Regions from separate parts of the Paenibacillus sp. FSL R7-0272 genome, predicted to be linked through region 3. Evidence: riboswitches for the same ligand, from Rfam matches in the RefSeq annotation. Region 3 holds a riboswitch; each other region holds the start of a gene.

Region 1 (7,016 bases), 230 kb from region 3:
ATGGCATTGCTGGAGAATATACCATTTTGATCGGACATGAAATCGGCGCGGAAGAACGACTACCTGAAGGTTTCGACGAGGTACAGTTACCGCCTGCTACCTATGCAGTGTTTACTTCGAGAACCGGACCCATGGTTGAGGTGGTCAGCGAAGTGTGGGGAGCGGTGTGGGCGTGGAGCCATCAGCAAGACCGTACATTTACCGGCGATTTTGAGTACTATGATGAACGCAGTTTAGACCCGGAACATACACAGGTGGATGTATATATTGCGGTAAACGAACGTAGGTAACGGAAGTAATACGAACGGATACCCCTCTTCAGAAAAGAATTTAAAGAGAGAATCAAATGAGGAAACCTGTAGCTGCCAAGTGGTCTTGGCAGCTTTTTTGACATTTTTCGATTAATATACCCCGACCATAGAACCAAGTTAGTTAGCATATACCATACCTAGTTACTTGGACATATGTCTTAGAGGCAAGTACCATTGACTTCCCTAAAATTAGGACCATTCGCATAACAACCGATACCACGCTCCCATGCCTCGCCTTTTATATCAGGTTCTTTGTTCCTGAATTTTCCTAAAACCGTTTACATCTTCTGAATACCGGGTAAAATCACTACATCCGAGTCGGAATAATGATTGAATTTCCGCTTCTTCATGTAACAAGTCATATGTACCTATAAGCGTACAAGGTGAATTCATTTTATTTTCACCAACAAAACGAATGTTGAATATACATACACACTAACGATGCATGTCCATCATGCATGTAAGGAGGAAACCAAGATGATCCGCATGCCTATTCAGCAAATGATCCCGTATCACCACCAATATCCGCGCAACACGGAGACCAATGTGCCCAAAAAGGAAAATGAGAACACTCAAGGCCTATCCTTCCATGAAATTTTACAGCAAAAAATGGCGAAAAAGAACGTATCCATGAACATGAGATAACGCTTTACATCTTTCCGGCTACTCCCTATACTACGTGTAAAAGGTGACATTTCAGGCGCGAAGTTTCTTAACCGATGGTTCACTCTAATTGTGTGATCCAGGCGCGTCTTGTAGCCACTCTACATAAAGGGGATTGCCTATGAGTACCATTGCCTGTTTCCACGCGCATCACTCCAATATCAGGTTGATTGAACAAGCCTTGATTTCCTATAATATCGAACTGGTTCACTATGTGGACCCCGGTCTTGATCGGCTCAAGCATGATGAGCATTTCAATAGTGCGCTTGTTCGGGAAAAAGTAAATCAGACATTGCAATGGATGAGCCGCTGTCACGCTGACGCCATTCTTGTGACATGCACCTTGTTCGCTGCCGTACTGGAACAAATACAACCGTTACCGATTAGGGTAACGGGTATTGACGATTCACTGCTCGCGATGATGGTAAAACATCCGAAGCGGTATTTGCTCGCGTTTACCAATCCCGCCACCGTAGAACCCACGATGGCTCGATATCGTGACTATATGGATCGACACTTGGCAGGAAAGGACAAGCCTGAGCTTGAATCCGTGTTGCTCCCTGGTCTATTCGACATGATCATGCGAGGTGACCAGGAAGGCTACATCACCGCGTTAGAAGAAGCATTGCAGCAGCTTGCTCTTGAACGCAAGGATACTTGTCTTGTCGCTGCTCAGCTTTCCATGGCTCCTGCCGCTGAGCAGGCATCTTCCGATACAAGTATGACCATCTATACGCCGCTTTCATTATTAGGCGCGAATCTGGAGCGGGATATCGGTATCACGAAGAAAGTATAAGCATTTTCGCACTGTTTGCAGTTTCTAGTAGGCAGTACCCTGCTTCATGACAAGGGTGGTCAGCCACAACTATGTAGACTTTTTATTTTGGAGGGAATGTAACCATGAAACATCTCGTTGTAGAACCAGGTCAATCCATCGGGGGTATCCGTTTAGGCATGACACAAAATGAAGTTGAACAAACGGAAGCTTTCGGCTTTGATCCCAACGTAGAATATGATGCTCAAGGCAAAGTACATTTTATTGAATTTCATGAAAGTGATGAGTATAAGTGTATGCTGGGAGAACTTGATCTGCTTGGCACCGAGGCTGACATTTTGATACCGCAGTTGGACGCTATTGCGCCATATGACCGTGAAGATCCCGAGCTTGGTTGCAGTTTCCAGTTCGATCAGATCGGTTTGATCCTGTGGCGTCCGGTACCCATGACCCGAGAAGATATGAAGGAGCCGTGGTTCCTGGAGATGCCGCCCGAAAATCAGCAGGATGAAATGAAACATCTCTGCTTCTCAACCGCAGCCGTGTATGCAAAAGGATATTACGAGTAACCTACAACTTAAACATAAAAAAGTGACCCAAGCTCAGGCACTTCAGTCCTGTCGGGTCACTTTTTCGGTTGCGGAAGCTTACGACCGCGCCCGATACTCCTCAGCCTTCGCCTGCATCCCGGCGGCTACTGCTTCATCATCGTTCAGGCCGCGATCTGCGGCAAAGGCACGGATGTCCTGCGTGATGCGCATACTGCAGAACTTCGGTCCGCACATGGAGCAGAAATGTGCTTCCTTCGCCCCTTCTGCGGGTAGGGTCTCATCGTGGTAGGATAGCGCTCGTTCCGGGTCAAGTGACAGGTTAAACTGATCTCTCCAGCGGAACTCGAAGCGTGCCTTCGACAGTGCATCATCCCGGCGCTGAGCGCGTGGGTGGCCTTTGGCTAGGTCTGCGGCATGGGCAGCTATTTTATAAGCGATAACCCCTTCACGTACATCATCCTTGTTCGGAAGCCCCAGATGCTCCTTTGGAGTGACATAGCAGAGCATAGACGTACCAAACCAGCCAATCATCGCTGCCCCAATCGCAGACGTAATATGATCATATCCCGGTGCAATGTCTGTGGTCAGTGGCCCGAGCGTATAAAACGGCGCTTCCTGGCAGATCTCCATCTGCAAATCCACATTCTCCTTGATCTTGTGCATCGGCACATGTCCCGGCCCCTCAATCATCACCTGCACATCATGCTTCCATGCAATCTGCGTTAATTCCCCAAGTGTGGCGAGCTCCGCCATCTGTGCTTCATCGTTGGCATCGTAGATGCTACCTGGACGCAGTCCGTCCCCGAGGGAGAAAGCAACGTCATACCTTTTCATAATCTCGCAGATTTCTTCAAAATGGGTGTACAAAAAGTTCTCCTGATGATGTGCCAGGCACCACGCCGCCATAATGGACCCGCCTCTAGACACTATTCCCGTCATCCGTTTCGCTGTCATCGGAATATATCGGAGCAACACACCCGCATGAATTGTAAAATAGTCCACGCCCTGCTCCGCCTGTTCAATCAGCGTATCCCGGTACAACTCCCAAGTGAGGGCCTCCGCCTCGCCATTTACCTTCTCCAGCGCCTGATAGAGCGGCACCGTACCAATCGGCACTGGGGAGTTACGGATGATCCATTCCCGTGTGGTATGAATGTCTTTGCCTGTGGAGAGATCCATTACCGTATCCGATCCCCAGCGAACAGCCCAGGTCATCTTCTCCACCTCCTCCTCGATGGAGGAAGATACAGCGGAATTACCTATGTTGGCGTTGATCTTCACGTGAAAATGACGCCCAATCAGCATCGGCTCACTCTCCGGGTGATTGATGTTGGATGGAAGAATAGCCCGGCCGCTCGCCAGCTCCTGCCGCACGAATTCAGGCTCTACGCCTTCACGAATAGCGGCGTACTCCATCTCGGGCGTAATCAAGCCCTGTCGCGCATAATGCATCTGTGTGACAGAGCGTCCAGCCTGAGCACGTAGCGGTTGACCGCGGAATCCCGGGTACTCCTCTGCCCCGGCTCTCCGTCCTCCCGCCTTCAATCCGTTATCCTCCGGCTTCACTGCGCGGCCCTCATATGCTTCAACGTCACCACGCTCCATAATCCAGTGATTTCGGAGCGCAGGTAATCCCTTCCGAATATCCATCTGGAATTCGGGATCGGTCATCGGGCCGCTCGTATCGTAGACACGCAGCGGCTCATTATGCTCCACCCCTTGGGAGGTATTCGTATCATGAAGGGCAATTTCACGCTCCGGTACAGCAATGTCCGGTCGTGAGCCCTGAATGTAGACTTTGCGGCTGCCCGGGAAGGGTTGTACCCCTCCAGTCGCTCCGGTTTTCTTTTCCACCGGATGACCATCGCGCCCTGTTTCCTCTATTCCCGTCTGTTGCTCCGTTTGGTTCCCTGTATTCATGTCTCCTGTTTCCTCCTCTGTGATCTTCATTTGCCCATATCGTCCACCAATGTGACAGCTTTGACTTACCACACCTGTCTGGAAAAAGCAGAGCACAGAAGCACAGCAGGATTGACCCTGCATAAGCAGCTAGAATGATCCAAAAGACAACTTTTATGTACAATCAGCATGAGCACGAAACACGAGATCACTTCTCTTAGAAGTCCAGGCATCTATGCCGCAATTATTGTGCTGTCACTGCCAAGGTGAAACACAACAACTGAATCTCTGCTTGCCGCTGTAAATAAAAAAAGCCGGTTCCGAAGGAACCGACTAATGTCCATCACCATACACGCAACAAGGGCCACCCGCTGCAATACAGCATTGATCCCGGGTTAACGTCTGTGGTGTCTGTGGTCATATGGCCGATTACTTCCCTACGCTGGTATGATCCAGATCAGGTGCAAAGGGTCCGGGATCTCATGCGATCCCGTCTCAGTCCGGACAATTCGGACTCCCCCAGTAACGTAAACGTATTGCGACAATCAAGCCGCTGTTCAACTTAAAATATGACATTCAACCGACCCCGCTGGGTCGTCCATTACAGAGTAGCGTAATCTGGGCTTAAATTCAACCTTAATATTCCAGAGAGGTAATTCCCTTCGAGCAAAACTTCATGCAAGAGCCTTCCCCTATGGCAACATAAGTCCCATTTGTACAGCTGCTTCTTTCAACACAGGCGCGTACTCATGTAATGTCTCTTGCGAGAGCCTGCTAACAGGTCCAGACACGGAAAGCGCTGCTGCAATGTTGCCTCTGCGATCCATAATTGGCACAGACACAGCGGCAGCTCCCGGCTCGCGTTCCTCATAGCTGGTTGCGTAGCCACTCACTCGAATGTCTTCCATCTGTGCCAGATAGACGGCCGGATCGATAAATACAGGCCATTCCGGGCCGTTCATCAGTTCCTCCCGATCCTCATCAGCGGCAAATGCCATTAATACTTTGCTGGAAGCTCCTACGGAAAGCGGCAGTCTGACACCTACAGGTGCAACCCGCCGAATCGCCTGATCACTCTGCACAGCCTGAATCCGAATCCGTTCACCGCCGTCACGAAGGTAGAGACTTACGGTTTCGCCCAAGCGATCACGCAGCCTCTCCATTGCAGGTAACAGCAAAATTGCAGGATCGTCACTACGTGACATATGCGCTGACAGCTCCCAGATCCGAATACCTAGCCGATACTTTTCGGTTGCCGCATCACGTATCACGAACCCCCGATCCTCCAGTGTAGCCATCAATCGATGTACCGTACTTTTGTGCAAACCGATCTGACTAGCAATTTCAGTGAGTCCAAGATCACTGCGCGTGGTAAAACATAATAATATATCCAGCGCCCGTTCTACAGCCCGGACGGTTAATTTGCGGTCTTCCATGGCATGATGCCCTCCTCATGTTTCATCACATGAAACTTGGTTACATAAATTATATGAGAAACGGTCTCATCTGTAAACCAAAAAGAACCGTTTTGAGTATGATTTGAAAACAAAAAAATGAACAAGGATATCCAATTAGCACATCCCAATCTCCTGTAATTTACACACTATGGAATTGTTACCTCTACATCTTAAGAACTATATAACAATTGCGTAACAAATACCTCCAATCAATTGACTTTGACTATATCGGGACATACGATAAAGATAGAAACGAATTTAGATAAAATATCAAAAGCGTGACTTTAGCATTAGGATGCCATCGTCATGAATACGTGCTAAAAAGTACCTATATGCTATTTTTCATATCGTTATGATCTTGTCCATATTAATCCTCAACCGAAACTCAAAGGAGGGGCGTGCATGTATCCGACATCCCAGAGCGAAGCCCCGCTGCATACCAAAGTGTCCGATCTGCCCTCTTCGTTGTCACCGAGGCTGATTCGGTTCAAACATATTGTCGTAGCGTTGCTGCTCTCCGTTGTATTTTTTCTGTTGTTTTGTTTTATTGCCTTACACGGTTATATTGCTTGGGTGCTCTCCAACCCTACGGTCGCACCGGTGTTTTCGAACCCGATGCAGGCCAAAAACATGAAATATGAGGACATTACATTCCCTGCGGCCGACGGTAGCAGAACTATGCAAGGCTGGTATATCCCTGCGAATACCGATACGGGCAAAACCATCATCTTCAGCCACGGTTATGGAGCCAATCGGGAGGAAACCTGGGTGCCTATGTATGACCTCGCCCATTACGCGCACCAGCTCGGGTTTAATGTGGTGATGTTCGATTACGGCTTTGCCTCTCAGGTCAACCGAGCGGTAGCAACAGGTGGTAAAGCTGAGTCTCAGCAATTGCTGGGAGCTATTCAGTTTGCTAAACAGCGCGGAGCACAGGAGCTGGTCGTCTGGGGATTTTCCATGGGAGCAGGCACGGCTCTGCAAACCGGACTGCTAACCAAAGAAGTGGATGCCATGATTCTGGACAGTACATTCCTGCTGGAGCCGGATACGCTGTACCACAACATTCATAATCAGATCAATCTGCCGCGTCAGCCTACGCTCGAGATTATGAAGTTGCTCTTCCCGATCTTGAACGGTACCGGCTTGCAGCAAATCCCGTATCAGGAAGTGAAGAAAAAGGACTATCCGTTCCCAATCTTCTTTATTCATGGTACAGAAGATGAGAAGGCCCCTTATCCGATTGCCGAACAACTTGCCGCTAATCAGACGAATCCTTATTCAGAAGAATGGATTGTACAAGGCGCGCATCATGAACTGATCTTCCGGGAGCATCCGAAGGAATATCTACGCCGTGTTT
Region 2 (7,016 bases), 3.2 Mb from region 3:
ATGGCTTTTATACAGGGGATCGCTGTAGGGGGTCAGAAGATTAACAATTATGCCATTGGTGGAGGCCGGCTAGTCAAAAAAACGGCGGTTGTTGGCGGGATTGATCCCGCAACAGGCATAAAATATCATTATCCTGCCACCTGTAACCCCGGTTTCCGTGCTGAAGAGGTGTTTACAACTGCAAGGCAGGCAGCCGCCAGAGGTTATTTCGAATATGATTGCTCCGCGCAAGTGTCATTACTTTCAGAAAAGACTGAACCTGTGCTAGAATAGGGTTTTGGAACGTGAACTAAAAGTAATGTATATAGATAGGAGCAGTCTCATCTTATGAGTTTATTGTCAGTAGAGAACGTCAGTCACAATTTTGGAGACCGTACGTTATTTAAAAATGTTTCGTTTCGTCTGCTTGCTGGAGAACGAGTGGGTCTGGTTGGGGCTAATGGTGCCGGAAAATCAACCCTAATGAATATTCTCACCGGAAAATTGCTTAAGGATAGCGGTAAAGTGGAATGGACGCCAAAAGTTCGATATGGCTATTTGGATCAACATACGAAGTTAACACCAGGCAAGACCATTCGTGATGTGCTTAAAGATGCTTTTTTGCCGCTACTGGAACTGGAGAAGCAAATGATGGCCATTACGGATCAGATGGCTGATGCCGATCCAGACAAACTTGAGCAGTTGCTTGAAGAAATGGGAGATATTCAGGAACAGCTTGAACAGGGCGATTTTTATCTGATTGATGTGAAAGTGGAAGAAATGGCAAACGGTTTGGGATTAAATGCAATTGGCCTTGATCGGGATGTTGCAGCTCTCAGTGGTGGACAACGTACGAAAGTCCTGCTTGCAAAATTGTTGTTGGAGAAACCCACTGCCCTTTTGTTGGATGAGCCGACAAACTATCTGGATGTAGAGCATATTGAGTGGCTAACTAGATATTTGAAAGACTACCCATATGCTTTTCTATTGATTTCCCATGATACAGAGTTCATGAATGAAGTGGTTAATGTCATTTATCATCTGGAATTTGCAAAATTGACGCGTTATGCGGCCAACTATGAGAAATTTCTTGAAATGGCGGATATGCAGAAAGCACAGCATATTGATGCCTATGAGAAGCAACAGGAATATATCAAAAAGCAGGAAGATTTCATTCAACGCAACAAAGCTCGAGCTTCGACCTCTGGTCGAGCGAAAAGCCGGGAAAAACAACTTGGAAAGGTCGAGCGAATTGATCGACCAGACGAAGCAGCAAAACCAACATTTAAGTTCAAGGATGCCCGCGCAAGTAGCAAAACCGTTTTTGAAGGTATTGATTTTGAGATCGGTTATACGTATCCATTACTACCTAAGATGACTATGACGATTGAACGTGGGGAAAAGATCGCGATTGTGGGATGCAACGGGGTAGGTAAATCAACACTGCTCAAAACGATCCTGGGTAAAATAGCGCCGATTAGCGGAAAAACGTTTCTTGGTGATTATTTGGAGACGGCATACTTTGAACAGGAAGTGCGAGCCGGGAATATTACACCGATCGATGATGTATGGAACGAGTTTTCACATCTAACACAGAACGAGGTGCGAGGACATCTTGCACGTTGCGGGCTCAAAAATGAGCATATTACTCGTCCGCTTAACATGCTGAGCGGGGGAGAGCAAGCCAAAGTCCGTTTGTGCAAACTGTTGATGCGTGAGAGCAACTGGGTCTTGTTTGATGAGCCGACGAACCATCTGGATGTAACGGCGAAGGCTGAGCTACAGCGGGCGCTGAAGGAATATAAAGGAACCGTTTTACTTGTATCGCACGAACCGGATTTTTATGAAGGCTGGGTCACCAAAACGTGGGATGTAGAAGAGTGGTCCGAAAAAGCACGATGACAAAAAAAACCGGTTGTGGTAATATAGGCTACAACTTCATATGAACACTAGGGGGGCCGCACGATGCGGCTGAGATGGAAGAATGCGATTCCGGACCCTTTGCACCTGATCTGGATCATACCAGCGTAGGGAAGTGGCGCGTTTCAGCGAAAACGATAGTAAATGATTCTTAACGTAAGAACAGGATCTTATTACATCGTGATGCCAAGCGGTTCAATATCAAAATAAACAGTTATAGATTTGACTATCAAACTGTTTAACAGGTATTTGTCAGACGCTTGTGATTGAACTGAACCTTTGTTTATACGCAGCCACTCCCCTACGGGAGTGGCTTTTTTGGTTTTATATTTGTCATTACTACTTCTCCAAGCCTGTAGCTGAAAGGAGCGAGAACGAGATTGCATACCTTGATGTTTGATTATGATGCTCATGAATCAGGTAAAACTTCAACAGACCAGTGGTACAAGCGGACAGATAAATCTGTACCAACGTGTGGACTAGAGCAAGACTTTTTTAAGTTACATGTGATATCTACGAATAAAGCGGAACAGTCAGTCATGTTGAAGGCAGCCAAAGATATATGGCCTTATGTGCATTACATTCATATCCGGGAAAAGCAACTCTCGCAACAGGAATGTTTTAACTGGGCCAAATTGATGGCAGAAGCGGGTGTTCCAGCTTCCCGCATTGTAATCAACGGTGCGAACCTATATTCGTCAGGCCATTTTTATCAAGGGGTACATTGGAGCCAAGATATGCTGGAAAGGGCAAAAGTAATGGTAAAGCCCGAGAACAAGCATGATTTGAGGCTCCGGTTGGGGATATCGGTGCATTCGTTGCATGAAGCGAGAATTGCCGAAGAGTATGGCGCGGATTACCTTTTTTTCGGGCATGTGTACGCAAGTGCAAGCAAACCGGATTCTGTAGCGAGGGGATTAGATGCATTATCGGAAGTGTGCTCCAGTGTCAAGGTACCTGTTATTGCAATTGGGGGGATCCAGCCGGATAACATTCGGGCCGTCAGGTCTGCGGGAGCCAGGGGTGCTGCTGTGATCTCAAGTGTGTTAAAACATGCAAACCCTGCTCATGCTGCTGCGCTTCTTAAACAGGCTGTGGAAGCAGTGAAGTGAATGTTTCTCGATCAAAAAGTTGGAAATGACGCCAACCTAATAAGATCGGAATGTTGTTCAAACAAGGAGATGACAAAATGGTACAGAGAGGACCGAGTCAACCCGAGGAAGTGATCGACTCATCGTGTGAACAAGATAAGTTTAAGCGGCTACCGCTATCCGAAACTTTAACTAAGAAACCAGAAACCTTTCATGCAGAAACAATCATTGTGGGCGGTGGAGTCATAGGCTGTGCGATTGCTTTTGAACTGGCATCCCGAGGTCAGGAAGTACTGCTTGTTGAGCAGTCGGAAATTGCTAGCGGAGCTTCATGTGCAGCTGCCGGCATGCTGGCAGCAGATAGTGAGGATTTTGCTCATCCACTCATGGCACAAGCCGCATATGACAGTAGGGAATTACTTCATAAGCACAAAGAGCAAATATCCGCTTTAACAGGTATGGATCTTGGCTTACGGCGCAACGGATTTATTACACCGTTTCGTTCATACGGTGATCTAAGTAAATACAAGGATAGACGAAATACCACTTCCGGAGTGCAGCAACTTTGGTGGGATCGAAGCATAGTGCAACGAGAAGCGTTGTGGTTGAATCGGGATACGTACGGCGCTTATTACCGATCATTGGAGAGCGAAGTGTTGCCCGTGTCATTGACAAGAGCTTATGCGAGGTCAGCTGAAATGATGGGTGCCCGCATTTTGGAAGGAGTTCAAGATATTCGGCTGATCGTAGATAGGCATGGTGTTCAAGGGATTAAAACGGCTAAGGGAGAGGTGTGTTGCAAACATATCATAATAGCTGCTGGTTTACACGGGGAGCAACTCATGCATCAAGTGGGGGTCGTTTTGCCTTCAAGTCCGGTGAAAGGTGAAATGTTGGCCGTTCGGTTTACTACAGATCAGGCTGGAGGCAGACCCGATCGCACGGTATATGCAGAAGATGCCTATATTGTTCCGAAAGCAAACGGAGAGGTATGGATCGGCGCAACCAGTTTGCCAGGAAGAAAAGATCACAGCGTATCGGCAAATAGTATGCAACGATTGCTTGGAGCGGCAAGTTATTGGGTACCGGGAATCAAGGAGGCGGACTTTGTGCGGGCATGGGCAGGTATAAGACCTTCCACCCCTGATGGACTGCCGTATATAGGCAAATGTGAAGGGGTTTCAGGCTTGTATGCAGCGTATGGACATTTTCGTAATGGGATATTGCTTAGTGCAATAACAGGTCGCTGGATCGCAGACATGGTAGAGGGCAAGAGTGCCGAAGAGATCGGGATCGAAGCATTTTCGCCTGAACGATTGAACAGAAAGGGGGTTATGTCGTGAACATTATCGTGAACGGCCAAAAGATGGAGGTTGAAGACGAGTTAAATCGTGTCGACAAATTACTGCAATCATTTAACTTACAAGTGAAAACCGTGGTGGTTGAGTTGAATCGCAATATTTTGACCAAAGATCACCATGGAACAACAACGCTAAGAGAAGGAGATCGGATTGAGATTGTTCATTTTGTCGGAGGCGGCTAAGCAAAGTGATTCACAGGCGTGGTTGAATCTTGTTGATTGAGTAGTTGGTAGTTGAAACTTGCTAAAACCTAGGAGGTTGAATGATGTTAACGATTGGTAAATATTCGTTTGAGTCAAGGTTGTTGCTTGGAACAGGCAAATTCAGCGATATGGAAGTACAGAGTCAGGCCGTGGAAGCTTCAGGTACCCAGGTGTTGACCTTTGCTGTACGTCGTCTGAATCTGGAGGAGACGGGCAAGCAACACTTTCTGGATACGCTGGATCTGAGCAAATACACATTGCTACCCAATACGGCGGGTGCTTCGACTGCGGAAGAAGCCGTAAGGATCGCTGAGCTTGCGCGAGCTTCGGGGCTTTGTGATATGATAAAAGTCGAAGTCATCGGAGACGGAGTAACGTTGCTCCCTGATCCGCTTGAAACGTACAAGGCTTGTAGCATTTTGCTCGAAAAAGGATTCACCGTGTTGCCCTATATTTCGGACGACGTTATTTTAGCTAAACGGCTTCAATTGCTTGGTGTACATGCAGTCATGCCTGGAGCTTCGCCAATTGGAGCAGGTAGAGGGATCATTAACCCTTATAATCTCGAAATCATCATAGAGCAAGCGGCAGTGCCTGTTATTGTAGATGCAGGGTTACGCTCTCCCAAAGATGCCGCTTATGCCATGGAACTTGGGGCGGATGGTGTATTGCTTAACACAGCCGTATCTGGATCAGATGATCCGGTTGCCATGGCAAAAGCGATGCGGCTTGGGGTCGAAGCGGGCAGACTGGCGTATACGGCAGGCATGATTCCGGTGAAACGTTATGCAGCAGCAAGCAGTCCGGTGGAAGGAATGGTTCATACATGACAGATCAGTTACATCATAAGGAGCAGAGTGATCGTTATTCCAGACAGGAACGATATGCTCCGCTCGGCAAAGAAGGTCAAGCGAGGTTAAAAGACAGCAAAGTTTTAATTATCGGAGCCGGCGCACTTGGAACAGGTATTGCAGAAACGCTAGTGCGTTCCGGTGTCGGGCAAATTACCATTGTAGATCGGGACTATGTGGAGTGGAGCAACCTCCAGCGGCAACAACTTTATGTTGAACAGGATGCGATTGAGCGCATGCCCAAAGCGATGGCGGCTGTCAAACGTTTAACAGAAATCAATTCAAGCGTTCGCATCGAAGCCAAAGTGATGGATGTGCGCGTGGATGAACTTGAAGAGCTAGTGGAGCATACCGATTTAATCATGGATGCAACGGATAATTTTGATACAAGATTACTGATTAATGATATGGCACAGAAACACAATATACCTTGGATATACGGAGGATGTGTGGGTAGCTATGGCATTACGTATACGTTTTTGCCTGGCGAAACACCTTGCTTAAACTGCCTCTTAGGAGAAGTACCACTTGGTGGGGATACTTGTGATACGTCGGGCATCATTCCTCAAGCGGTGCAGATGGTGACAGCCAATCAGACAGCGGAAGCGATGAAGTTGCTAAGTGGTAACACAGCTACTCTTCGGCGTAAATTGTTGTCATTTGATGTGTGGAGGAACGAGTACATATCCATTAATGTAGATGGGGCAAAAAAGCAAGAATGTGCATCATGTAGCCCAGCAGCTACGTACCCGTTTCTTTCTGCATCCAATCTGGAGAAAACCGATGTGTTATGTGGTAGGGATACTGTTCAGATTCGTCCTGCGCGCCGCATACAACTGGACCTTCCGCAGACAGCAGATCGATTGGAACGGCTTGGTGAAGGAAAAGTGGAAATGAATCCTTTTCTGGTGTCATTCACAACAGGTCAACATCGGTTGGTCATTTTTCAGGATGGGCGTGTCCTTGTTCATGGCACAAAAGATACGTCTGAAGCGCGTACGCTGGTTCATCGATATTTTGGATAAACCACATCAATTACTTGTAATATCAAAACTCATGCATTGACAAAGTCTGTTCCCCGCGGGGATGGACTTTTTCTTTTTATGGCATCCTAACGGTACAATCCATGCCAAGTAGCAACGGAAACCAGACGGGCCGGGTGAGAAATGATGAAAACAGCTATCATATTAGTGGGTACTGGGGATTTAGTGGGCCGTATAGAGCGTATCATGCAAGACGAGGGTTATGAGGTGAAGCATGTAGAATGGTATGAGTTGAACGACATAGAGGACTTTAGGGCTGTTCGTCCGCATTTGATTATTTTGGTGGATCGAGAGTCTGAGGATATGCATCAGAGTGAACAGGATAAAATTGCATTGAAGCGGTGGATGAATCCTAGTGTATCCACGCCTCTAATCGTAATTATTCCTGAAGTTTCGCCGCAACGGGTCATTGATTGGCTTGATTTTGGAGCGAATGATGTAATGGAGGAGCCTCTTCATTGGAAGGTTATGCTTGCGAGAATTCGTAGCCTGCTCCGGTTGTTTGCCAGTGCTTCCCATGAAGGTGAGGAAATGATTATAGTTCAAGACCTCAGAATTAATCTGCGTT
Region 3 (7,016 bases):
GGCCCATGCAGGCCAATTCTCCGGGTTCATCTGATCGGTCATTTCCATAATCACTCCTCGAAGCTCGATTCTATGTTCAAAAAAGGAGACGCATAAGTACGCCTCCCTCATAGTATACATGGATTCAATTCGATCTGATCAACACTTATATGGAAAAAGGGAACATTATTTTACCGTCACAGGTATCGTCACTTTTTTATTGCCCCACTTCGCGGTAATGCTTGTTTTACCTTTGGCTACAGCAACGATTCTGCCATTTGTTACGGTGGCGATATTCGGCTTAGAACTGCTCCACACCGCACTTCCTGTCACCATCAACGTTTTCCCTGTATCATACTGAGCCATTACCCCTAGAGCCGAGCTGGACTGCGGAGACAAAACCAAACTCTTCTGACCCATAATCAGCTTCTGGAGCGTAGGTACTACGTTGACTTGTACAGTAACGGTCTGACCCTGATACGTACCAGTCAAGGTGGCTTGTCCTTCGTTCATCCCTTTGACCGTACCATTTTTCACTGCTGCCACGCCGGGATTGGATGACGTCCACACAACAGATTTGGATAGGTTTACTGTTTTGCCACTGGAGTACGTCCCCATCACTTTAAGTGGGCTAGATTTTTTGATCGTTAACTGGATTGTTGCAGGCTTAACCTCTATCTTGCTAATGGTGTCTGTCACCGTTATCGGTACTTTAACGAGAGTCGACCCGTACTTCCCTTGCAGTATCACTTTACCAGGAGTGACGCCTTTGATATTTCCGTTCTCAATCACAGCCAGGTTACTGGACACCGTCCATACAATATCGGATGTGACTTCCTCTTCCTTGCCATTAGCACGCGTAATGCTGACTTTCGGAAGCGTGCCTTCGTTTCCTTTTACAAACGTATACGCATTAGGTGAAGCCTTGATGCTTTTGATTTTATCCTGCACCTGAACAACCACCTGTGCTTTAACCCCGCTCAATTGAGCAACAATCGTAGCTTCGCCTGCAGCGATCGCTTTGACTTTACCTTTTGTGATTGTCACCACAGCAGTATTGCTAGTGGACCAGGTTACTCCCCCGGTAACATCCTGTTTATGGTCCGCGCCTTCCACCGTCGCCAGCACCTGATAGGATGTAGTCTCCCCCACATTCATCTTCTGTGGACTGCTACCTGAAATTTCAATTGAAATGACATCACCTGACGCTGCCCAAACTGACGTAGGCAATACAACCGTAAGTGCGATAATTAGAGCAAGCATACCTCGTAACGACCATTTGATTCGACTCTTGTCCATGTCCAGTCTCATTCTCCCATCATCCAACCGTTTAATTTATTTTTCGCCTAATATTTTACTATCCACTATACTTTATATCGGACATTGGATGGTTAAAGTTAAATGACAAAGTGCAAGGACAGGTAGAACCATTTTATGATTTTCATTGTATAATATATATAAGCGATGAAATACTGTTCTAATAAACCTGAACAAGTGAGGTGAAGCATGTATGATCGAAAAGAATCTGCTGGACGTGGTCGCTGTCACCAATAATCGCAAACGCATGAGAACCATTTCCACTTCAACATCTACGAAGGTACGCTCAGAAGATGAGATGGTCTTACTAATGAGAACGGCCCGCAATCGTTTTGAAAAGGCATTGCAATCCGGAAAAATCGAAATTATTAACGAGCTTGAATGGAAGCTGCGTTAAGAATACAGGTGAATCATGGATCGTATAAAAACACCAGAAATACAGAAAAAAATTCAATGGGCTAAAGAAAAGCTTATTGAACTTGCAGGCGATGTATCCAGAAGAGAACTTAAAGAATTCTATGTCATGGGGATCATAACTCCTATACTTGATGAACTAGATGCAGATCCAGCAATCATTGTTGGTGGAAATGCCGTTGAACTATATACATCTGGAAGCTATAAGACAGCTGATGTTGATCTTGTAATGATCCGAGATGATTTAGCACGAGCCCTATTTGATGAACTAGGTTTCGTCCGAGAAGGAAGGCATTACTATGTATCTGAGATGGATATACCAATTGAAATTCCTTCGGATACACTTGAGGGTTCGAAAGAAAAAATAATCAAATTAAACACACCAGAAGGTTATTGTTATGTGATTGGAATAGATGATCTGATCCTAGATCGATTAAGAGCAGCCGAGTTCTGGTCTGATGCCCGTAGCCTGGAATGGGCTCGTTACCTCATGTATAGCCAATTCGATAACATTGACCTGACATATATAAGGAATACGGTAAACATAGAAAATATCAAATTGGCATCCCGGTTTGAAAAAGAATATCAATGGGTTATTGATCATATGTTTGAATAAAGAGGAACCCAATGCGGGCTCCTCTTTATTTGCTTATTCTCTATTTCATTCCTTCTCATGCTCTGGCAAAATCAAGCGTTCGGCCCCGCCCATATATGGACGCAAAGCTGCCGGAATATAAATGCTACCATCTGCCTGCTGATGGTTTTCCAGCAGTGGGATCAAAATGCGCGGTGAAGCTACGGCAGTATTGTTGAGCGTATGACAGTAGACCAGCTTTCCCTCCTCATCACGGCAGCGAATGTTCGAACGCCGAGCCTGAAAATCATGCAAATTCGAGGACGAATGGGTTTCCCCATATGCTTCGCGGCTTGGCATCCATGTTTCGATGTCATACTGTTTGTACGTTTTCTGCGACATATCTCCCGTACATACCGCCACTACACGATAGGGCAATTCAAGCCGTTGCAGCAATTCCTCTGCATGTCCCGTAATCTCCTGTAACATCCGTTCCGATTCCGCCGCATCCGGCGCACACAGGATTACCTGTTCTACTTTGGCAAATTGGTGTACACGGTACAAGCCCCGTACATCCCGTCCTCCCGAGCCTACTTCACTACGGAAACATGTCGATATTGCGGCCAGCTTTACGGGCTCTTTCACATCAATCACTTCATCCGCATAATAAGAAACCAGCGGTACTTCCGATGTGCCGACCAGCCATTTGTTCTCTCCTTGCAATTCATATACCTGATCCCGGCCTGTCGGGAAAAATCCGGTGTTTACCAGTGTATCCTCCCTGACCATGAGTGGAACCTCCAGCGGGGTGAATCCCTGCTTCAGCAACAGGTCCAGTGCAAGTTGCTGTACCGCCCGGTGTAACAACAGACCTGCCCCCTTCAATACATAGCTTCGCGTTCCACCGATCTTAACGCCGCGCGGAATGTCGATCAGTTCGTGCATCTCTCCCAGCTCGACATGATCTCTGGCCTCGTAGTCAAACACAGGTAGCTCTCCCACTCGCCGTAGCTCTACATTATCTTCATCCGACAAGCCCACAGGCGTATCTGGCGACACGATATTAGGCACCAGCCATTGCAGTCTGGTCACTTCCTCCTGGATTACCGCCAGCTTGGCTTCCTCTTGCTCCAGCTGTTCATTCAATTGTTTAACCTGTCCCCGCATCTTCTCCGCTTGCTCACGCTCACCCGACTGCATAAGCTTCCCGATCTCAGCCGATAGTGTATTACGCTGACGACGCGCTTCTTCCGTTTGCTGCAAAAGCAATTTTCGCTCGTCATCCCGTTGTATTAACGCATCGATATCAACCTTGATCTTTTTCCCGTCTGCTGCCGCCTGAACCTCTTCTGCATGTGCCCGAACCCACTTCATTTCTAACATGATCACCGTCTCCTTTGGCTAAAAAAATACAAAGAGCGCCCTCATCCCTTGGGACGAGGAGCGCTCTGCTCGCGGTGCCACCCAACTTGCCAAATCAGTTCAAATCTCCTGATCAGCCTCTTGGTCCGCGATAACGGGCGGTTCCGGTTAACTTGGGATAGTTTCAATTCGCTCCCTGGCGAAAACGCCTCTGAGTTGGATTCTCTTCAACGGCATGATCCGATCTGTAATTGTGTTTCTCAGTATATACGAAGACAGAACAACATTGCAACTGATAGATGCCCGTTTACGTATCTTTCCAAAGCTGGATCAAGTACAATTGAAATAACTTCTAAAACACCAAGGGGTGAATTTATGTTTTTCTTCATCATCTTTCTGTTGATTAGTTTATTCGGACTCGTCTTTGGAATCAGAGCCCTGCTCATACCGAATTCCTGGCCTTTCAACCGGAATAAAGACGAGTTAATACTTTCCGACATCATACGTATTAAATTCAGAGGTATTTTCCTTCTTGCAATTAGTATCGTCATGGCTTTAGCTTCCATTAAACAATTAGTCGAGTAACCGTTTTTTCAAATATATATGAGTTGTCCTATATAACAGTTCAGACTATGGTAAATTAAGCTGTCGAGGGGAGAAGATATTGCATGAATATGGACCCAAACCATCTGAATTCATCCGAGGGCGAAGCCGCCAAACAAAGAGCAGATGAACTTGCCCGCCAAGCCCAGCGAGGTTCATGGTTGAGCGGAGTTTTCACTACGATCATTATTGCTGCTGTGATTATTGGTATTTTGTTTTGGATCGCTTACGCTAGAACTTCTTAAACCACAGGATTGCCCAGGAAATACTTTTGTTATGATGGATAACGATACGATGATTTAAACCGACACAACGGCTACTGGTCCCTTGAACAACTTGCCAAATACATAACGCACTAGCGGCCCGAGTACAATCAACTGATAAGGCAATGCCAGACCGAAGTTACGTACAATCGTATGAAGATACGCATTGATTACGGAATCTCCTTCTAGCTGACCTGCAGTATAGGCTGTAATGATGCCATATAAAGACATGAGCAAAACCATGCCGATTACCATGAAAAAGGACATCGTAACTACACCTCTAATTTTACTCGACCTCGCAAATGAGAAGGAAAATGTAATTTTTCTCGCTATCGGTCCCACGATGAACGATTCCACCAAAAAGGCGATGGCAAAACAGATCACAAATTGGAGCAATAGCTGCGGCACGGACATCTGACTTAACATCCCCGTATGCCATAAATTGAAGGTCATCATCACTACGACCATTCCTGTACACATCATAAGTCCAAAAATCACTTGTTGTTTCTTGTTTACTGGCAATACACTCATCCTTTCTGTAACTTGGATCATTATAGACAATCAGGCTACCGTCACATAAGTGAACATTTTGTGAAAATATTTTTAGTCCAACTTATGTAGACACAATCCTGTCACTGGCCTATAATTACACCTAGTAATGCCCGTAACTTCATAGTTTCCCAGGGGAGTCGGAATTGGCCGGCTGAGAGTGTATCCCATCAAGATACTAACCCTTAGACCTGATCTGGATCATGCCAGCGTAGGAATCGGAGTAAATTGCAACGGCACAGCTATAAGCTGAACGCCACTCTCTCACGCCTGCACGCGTCCCGGATTACGGGGCGCTTTTTTTGTTTTCTTTTGCCAGCAGAAACAGAAAAATGACGTTATTCGGATAACCCGCACGTATAAATCCGGCGATTTATGCAAAGGGATTGGATATGAAGCCAAGGAGTACCCCGTGCCATTCGGCCGGACATAACGAAGGAGAGAAACACAATGAAATGGCGTAAAACGATGGGAATGTTACTCATGTGTGTGCTACTGGTTACCGTAGCTGCATGTGGTGGCAAAGAAGCCGCTCCAACAGAGCAGCAAGGTGCGACTGGTTCGGACCAAACCAACCAGGGGAGCGGTACTGCACTGAAAGATGTAAAGGTCGTGCTCGACTGGACTCCAAATACGAATCATACCGGTCTGTATGCAGCGGTGGACCAAGGTTTTTATAAAGCAGCAGGTTTAAACGTGGAGATTGTACAGCCGGGAGCCGGCGGTGCGGATACGATGGTTGCCTCGGGTGAGGTACCGTTTGGCGTCAGTTATCAGGAAAGTGTAACTCAGGCGCGGACGCAGGACGTTCCCCTTGTGTCGATTGCCGCAGTTATTCAGCATAATACATCCGGTTTTGCCGCTCCAGTGGATCGTAAGATCAAATCACCCAAAGACTTTGAAGGTAAAACTTACGGCGGCTGGGGTTCCCCGGTGGAAGAAGCGGTGATGCAATCCATTATGGAGGGCGAAGGTGCTGACGTATCCAAAGTCAAAAAGATTAACATGGGCGATGCCGACTTCTTCACAGCTGTGAAACGGGACATCGACTTTGCGTGGATTTTCTATGCCTGGACGGGAATTGAGGCTGAATTACGCGGAGAACCGATTGACATGTTATATGTAAAAGATTATGCCAAAGCGCTGGATTACTACACCCCTGTACTCGTGACCAATGAACAGACGATTCAGAAAGACCCTGAACTGGTGAAGGCTTTCCTGAAGGCCACTTCTGAAGGATATCAATATGCGATTGATCACCCTGAAGAAGCAGCGAACATTTTGATCAAAGCTGTTCCCGATTTGGACAAAGAATTAGTACTCGCAAGCCAAAAGTGGCTCAGCCCGAAATACAAAGATGATGCCCCGCGCTGGGGTGAACAAAAGGAAGAGGTATGGAAGAACTACACCGACTGGATGTTCAGCAAAAAACTGCTGGATAAAGAGATCGATGTAACGAAAGCCTACACGAACGAATTTTTACCACAGTAATATTAAATCTAACTGTAACCATGAACCTTGATATTTACACGTTTTGAACGAAGAGGGCAGAAAAAAATTGAAGAAGTCAACGCTTATAAGGTTTTCTAAGGAAAACCACCTCATAAGCGCGCTTTCTCTTGAATTTTTTCCACAGCTTAATGGATAAGTTGAATTTTTTGTACACAAGAAACGGAGAGGACAGAAAAAACCTGAAAAAGCGGAGCTAAAAGCTTTCTGAAAGAAAGCTAGCATCGGAAGCATACGCTTCGCCTTTATCACCGGATTTTCCCCTTTGGAAAAGGGAATCAAAAAATCTGGGGATAACAGCGATTGGAAGGTTATTCTGTCATCGGAGTGTTACAGTGTACAACGACCATATCTACTTATCCACCCACACCCGAAAGGAGCATTGATTTCTTATGGCAAGTACATTACTCAGTATTCAGGTTATTCCCAAAACACCGAACGGCGAG

Evidence for each region. Region 3 has a riboswitch for thiamine pyrophosphate ahead of MKY23_RS02355 (ABC transporter substrate-binding protein). Riboswitches for the same ligand answer to the same signal wherever they lie in the genome.
Region 1: it holds a riboswitch for thiamine pyrophosphate, as region 3 does, so the genes downstream of both, thiC (phosphomethylpyrimidine synthase ThiC) here and MKY23_RS02355 (ABC transporter substrate-binding protein) in region 3, are expected to answer to the same signal.
Region 2: it holds a riboswitch for thiamine pyrophosphate, as region 3 does, so the genes downstream of both, MKY23_RS16390 (thiamine phosphate synthase) here and MKY23_RS02355 (ABC transporter substrate-binding protein) in region 3, are expected to answer to the same signal.

What each region holds. Positions count from the first base shown of each region.
Region 1 covers NZ_CP150221.1:737,849-744,864, reverse strand. The annotation lists gene MKY23_RS03405 (zinc ribbon domain-containing protein) at 1-290, shown strand, start outside; gene MKY23_RS03400 (hypothetical protein) at 789-956, shown strand; gene MKY23_RS03395 (hypothetical protein) at 1,096-1,770, shown strand; gene MKY23_RS03390 (hypothetical protein) at 1,875-2,318, shown strand; gene thiC (phosphomethylpyrimidine synthase ThiC) at 2,397-4,220, opposite strand; TPP riboswitch at 4,617-4,730, opposite strand; gene MKY23_RS03380 (IclR family transcriptional regulator) at 4,892-5,635, opposite strand; gene MKY23_RS03375 (alpha/beta fold hydrolase) at 6,059-7,016, shown strand, end outside.
Region 2 covers NZ_CP150221.1:3,711,728-3,718,743, reverse strand. The annotation lists gene MKY23_RS16400 (hypothetical protein) at 1-273, shown strand, start outside; gene MKY23_RS16395 (ABC-F family ATP-binding cassette domain-containing protein) at 328-1,881, shown strand; TPP riboswitch at 1,921-2,030, shown strand; gene MKY23_RS16390 (thiamine phosphate synthase) at 2,280-3,011, shown strand; gene thiO (glycine oxidase ThiO) at 3,089-4,333, shown strand; gene thiS (sulfur carrier protein ThiS) at 4,330-4,533, shown strand; gene MKY23_RS16375 (thiazole synthase) at 4,617-5,384, shown strand; gene MKY23_RS16370 (ThiF family adenylyltransferase) at 5,381-6,430, shown strand; gene MKY23_RS16365 (response regulator transcription factor) at 6,572-7,016, shown strand, end outside.
Region 3 covers NZ_CP150221.1:509,565-516,580, reverse strand. The annotation lists gene MKY23_RS02390 (GrpB family protein) at 1-42, opposite strand, end outside; gene MKY23_RS02385 (Ig-like domain-containing protein) at 166-1,278, opposite strand; gene MKY23_RS02380 (hypothetical protein) at 1,490-1,693, shown strand; gene MKY23_RS02375 (UbiD family decarboxylase) at 1,709-2,326, shown strand; gene serS (serine--tRNA ligase) at 2,372-3,667, opposite strand; gene MKY23_RS02365 (hypothetical protein) at 4,315-4,494, shown strand; gene MKY23_RS02360 (hypothetical protein) at 4,549-5,043, opposite strand; TPP riboswitch at 5,185-5,297, shown strand; gene MKY23_RS02355 (ABC transporter substrate-binding protein) at 5,512-6,552, shown strand; gene MKY23_RS02350 (MTH1187 family thiamine-binding protein) at 6,963-7,016, shown strand, end outside.